2 regions of the Escherichia sp. XD33 genome follow, and region 2 is predicted to be linked to the other one. Evidence: predicted binding sites of a transcription regulator. Region 2 holds the regulator's gene; the other holds the start of a gene.
What was found. The regulator Fur, encoded in region 2, represses iron uptake genes when iron is present. The targets are predictions, from matches to a motif close to ATAATAATGAGAACNACTATCAA.
Positions count from the first base shown of each region.

Region 1: a site for Fur is predicted at 1,292-1,314, ahead of fhuF (siderophore-iron reductase FhuF). Genes of this name have one in related genera too.

Region 1 covers NZ_JAENDM010000074.1:7,792-10,184, forward strand. Annotated here, with positions in the region: gene rsmC (16S rRNA (guanine(1207)-N(2))-methyltransferase RsmC) at 1-378, shown strand, start outside; tRNA gene K0778_RS23285 (tRNA-Leu) at 679-765, shown strand; tRNA gene K0778_RS23290 (tRNA-Leu) at 794-880, shown strand; tRNA gene K0778_RS23295 (tRNA-Leu) at 914-1,000, shown strand; gene K0778_RS23300 (DUF1435 domain-containing protein) at 1,039-1,275, opposite strand; gene fhuF (siderophore-iron reductase FhuF) at 1,416-2,204, shown strand; gene bglJ (DNA-binding transcriptional activator BglJ) at 2,242-2,393, opposite strand, start outside.
Region 2 covers NZ_JAENDM010000011.1:18,635-21,027, reverse strand. Annotated here, with positions in the region: gene chiP (chitoporin) at 1-614, shown strand, start outside; gene chiQ (ChiQ/YbfN family lipoprotein) at 664-990, shown strand; gene fur (ferric iron uptake transcriptional regulator) at 1,074-1,520, opposite strand; gene uof (fur leader peptide) at 1,513-1,599, opposite strand; gene fldA (flavodoxin FldA) at 1,809-2,339, opposite strand.

The DNA.
Region 1 (2,393 bases), on a different contig from region 2:
CCGAAAATTCGTCTCACCTTGTGCGATGTCTCTGCCCCGGCGGTAGAAGCCAGCCGTGCGACGCTTGCGGCCAACGGTGTTGAAGGTGAAGTCTTTGCCAGCAACGTCTTTTCCGAGGTGAAAGGTCGTTTTGATATGATCATCTCCAACCCGCCGTTCCACGATGGGATGCAAACCAGCCTGGATGCGGCGCAAACGCTGATTCGCGGCGCGGTGCGTCATCTTAATAGCGGCGGCGAGCTGCGAATTGTAGCGAACGCCTTCCTGCCTTACCCGGACGTGCTGGATGAGACATTTGGCTTCCATGAAGTTATCGCGCAAACCGGGCGCTTCAAGGTGTATCGCGCCATTATGACCCGCCAGGCGAAGAAAGGTTAAGTATCCCGCCGCAAGCCTTGTCGGATGCGGCGTGCTCGCCTTATACAACCTACAAAACCTGCACGTTAGCCCTTCGTAGGCCAGATAAGACGCGCCCGCGTCGCATCTGGCATCTGCACCCAAATACCGTGTCGGATGCGGCGTGAACGCCTTATCCGACCTACAAAACCTGCACGTTAGTTTCCTGATGGACATTTTTCCAGCAATTACACCTCCGGCGATAATTAACTATTGACGAAAAGCTGAAAACCACTAGAATGCGCCTCCGTGGTAGCAATTCTTTTTAAGAATTGATGGTATGCGAAGGTGGCGGAATTGGTAGACGCGCTAGCTTCAGGTGTTAGTGTCCTTACGGACGTGGGGGTTCAAGTCCCCCCCCTCGCACCAAAAACCACGTTGATATTGCTCGCACTGGGCGAAGGTGGCGGAATTGGTAGACGCGCTAGCTTCAGGTGTTAGTGTTCTTACGGACGTGGGGGTTCAAGTCCCCCCCCTCGCACCAAACGAGGCGATATCAAAAAAGTAAGATGACTGTGCGAAGGTGGCGGAATTGGTAGACGCGCTAGCTTCAGGTGTTAGTGTCCTTACGGACGTGGGGGTTCAAGTCCCCCCCCTCGCACCAATTATCTTTACTTCCTTTCTTGTTTCTTCCTTGATTTTTCATCCCTGATTCAAATTCATTAGCATCAGCATGATGCCAGCAATAAGCGCCAGGCACGATGGTAGCAAAACGTAATGCCGTAACTGTTTGTGATACAGCATCACCGGCGTCAATATCAATCCCATCAGAATGACAATCCGCCATTGATCCGGCGATAAATCCGCATACATCAGCCCTGCAATCAGCAATCCCGGCAGCAACACTCCCCAGCCACTGCCCAGCGTACGTTGCAACATGGTTTCATCTCTTTCATTGATAATGATAACCAATATCATATGATAATTTTTATCATTTGCAAGCCAGAGAAATCCCTTGCTATCGGGTAAACCTATCGCTAGGATTAGCAATCATTATCATTTAGATTACTATCCCGATTATGGCCTATCGTTCCGCACCGCTCTATGAAGATGTCATCTGGCGAACGCATCTCCAGCCGCAGGATGCTGGGCTTGCACAAGCCGTACGGGCGACGATCGCCGAACATCGTGAACATTTGCTGGAGTTTATCCGTCTGGATGAACCCGCCCCGCTTCGCGCCATGACGCTGGCGCAATGGTCATCACCGAATGCGCTAAGTTCTCTACTGGCGGTCTATTCCGATCATATCTATCGCAACCAACCAACGATGATCCGCGAGAACAAGCCGCTGATCTCACTATGGGCGCAATGGTATATCGGCCTGATGGTGCCACCATTAATGCTGGCGCTGCTGACGCAGGAAAAAGCGTTAGATGTGTCGCCGGAACATTTCCACGTTGAGTTTCACGAAACCGGCCGTGCCGCCTGTTTCTGGGTCGATGTGTGTGAAGATAAAAACGCAACACCACATTCGCCGCAGCAGCGAATGGAAACGTTAATCAGCCAGGCGCTGGTTCCGGTTGTGCAGGCACTAGAAGCGACGGGAGAGATCAACGGCAAACTTATCTGGAGTAATACCGGTTATTTGATCAACTGGTATCTGACTGAGATGAAACAGCTGCTCGGCGAGGCGACGGTTGAATCGCTGCGCCATGCCCTCTTTTTTGAGAAAACGCTTACTACCGGTGAAGATAATCCACTCTGGCGTACCGTGGTACTGCGCGACGGCCTGCTGGTGCGCCGCACTTGCTGCCAGCGTTATCGCTTACCGGATGTGCAGCAATGTGGCGATTGTACGCTGAAATGAAAGCACTGCCGGGGAAATAAACCCGGCATCATGCGGATTAATAGGGATGCAACACATTACTTGCTTCGCAATGCCGCATACATAACAGAATATCTGCGGCCTCCAACAACCCTGCATCAGAACTGACGCCCAGTTTCGACATCATATTAAATTTATGCGCACGGATCGTTTTGATATTACGTTTAAGCT
Region 2 (2,393 bases):
TAACCACCAGCTACCAGTTCTACGGTACCCGCGATAAAGTTGACGATCGCAGCGTCAACGACCTTTATGACGGCACCGCCTGGCTGCAGGCGTTGACCTTTGGTTACCGGGCGGCTGACGTAGTGGATTTGCGCCTCGAAGGCACCTGGGTTAAGGCTGACGGTCAGCAGGGATACTTCCTGCAACGTATGACTCCAACCTACGCTTCCTCAAACGGTCGCCTGGATATCTGGTGGGACAACCGTTCTGACTTCAACGCCAACGGCGAAAAAGCAGTCTTCTTCGGTGCGATGTATGACCTGAAAAACTGGAATCTTCCAGGCTTCGCCATCGGCGCTTCCTACGTTTACGCATGGGATGCTAAACCTGCGACCTGGCAGAGCAATCCGGATGCGTACTACGACAAAAACCGGACTATTGAAGAGTCTGCATACAGCCTGGATGCGGTCTATACCATTCAGGACGGTCGCGCCAAAGGCACGATGTTCAAACTGCACTTCACCGAATACGACAACCACTCCGACATCCCAAGCTGGGGCGGTGGTTACGGCAACATCTTCCAGGATGAGCGTGACGTAAAATTTATGGTAATCGCACCATTCACCATCTTCTGATGCCCGACGCGGCAGGTTTTGTGCCTGCCGCACGTTTGAGGAATTTGCTATGAAAAAACTGATTCTCATCGCCATGATGGCATCGGGGCTGGTAGCTTGTGCGCAATCAACCGCACCACAGGAAGACAGCCGTCTGAAAGAGGCATACAGCGCCTGTATCAACACCGCGCAAGGTTCGCCGGAAAAAATTGAAGCCTGCCAGAGCGTGTTAAACGTGCTGAAGAAAGAGAAACAACATCAGCAGTTTGCCGACCAGGAAAGTGTCCGCGTACTGGATTATCAGCAGTGTCTGCGTGCAACGCAAACCGGAAATGATCAGGCGGTGAAAGCCGATTGTGATAAGGTCTGGCAGGAAATTCGCAGTAATAACAAATAAGTGAGAGCTGTAACTCTCGCTTTTCTTATTTCCCTTGCATAAAAAAGCCAACCCGCAGGTTGGCTTTTCTCGTTCAGGCTGGCTTATTTGCCTTCGTGCGCGTGCTCATCTTCGCGGCAATCGCCTTCGGCACAGTGACCGTAAAGATAGAGACTGTGGTTAGTCAGGCGAATGCCATGTTTTGCGGCAATTTCACGCTGACGCGCTTCGATGGAATCATCACTAAATTCGATAACCTTGCCGCAGTCGAGGCAGATCAGGTGATCGTGGTGATGTTGCTGTGTCAGTTCAAATACGGATTTACCGCCTTCAAAATTGTGGCGGGTGACGATACCAGCGTCGTCAAACTGGTTCAGTACGCGATATACCGTAGCCAGACCAATTTCTTCACCCATATCGATCAGACGTTTGTATAAATCTTCCGCACTGACGTGATGGTTGTCCGGCTCCTGAAGAACTTCCAGGATTTTTAAACGAGGAAGCGTTACTTTCAGGCCAGCTTTCTTTAGGGCGGTATTGTTATCAGTCATGCGGAATCTGTCCTGTTACTAAGCGGTTCACTTCATTAGAAGAAGTGACAGAATTTGCTCTTGAGATAATGCGTATCATTATAGAATTGCCACGCCTAAATGAAAACCACAAGTCCCTGGCAAATATTGTTAATAAAAACGTGGCATAGCTTACATTTACAACGGCAAGGCCACTTGAACACCGGGACATTGTACAGGTACAACAGCAAAAGTTACAAATTTGTAGCAATTATTTTGATTGGCATTATCTATTAATACGGCGTAGACATGAGTCTACGCCGCATCACATCAGGCATTGAGAATTTCGTCGAGATGCAACTCTTCAGAAATCTGTTTAACCCATTTTTCTACACGTTCAGCGGTCAGTTCCGGCTGACGGTCTTCGTCGATAGCCAGACCGACAAAGTGGTCGTCATCTGCCAGACCTTTTGATGCTTCGAAATGATAGCCCGCAGTTGGCCAGTGACCAACGATGGTTGCACCGCGCGGTTCAATGATGTCGCGGATGGTGCCCAATGCGTCGCAGAAATATTCGGCGTAATCTTCCTGGTCACCACAACCAAACAGCGCAACCAGTTTGCCATTGAAATCAATCTCTTCGAGAGTCGGGAAGAAGTCATCCCAGTCACACTGCGCTTCGCCGTAATACCAGGTTGGGATGCCCAGCAGCAGAATGTCATAAGCTTCCAGATCTTCTTTGCTGCTTTTTGCAATGTCATGGACATCGGCAACGTCTTTACCAAGCTGTTTTTGAATCATTTTTGCGATATTTTCGGTATTACCGGTGTCGCTGCCGAAAAAGATGCCAGTGATAGCCATGAGTGAAATAACCTCTTGAAACTTATTGAAATGGGGGTGGAAAATTGCCCACGG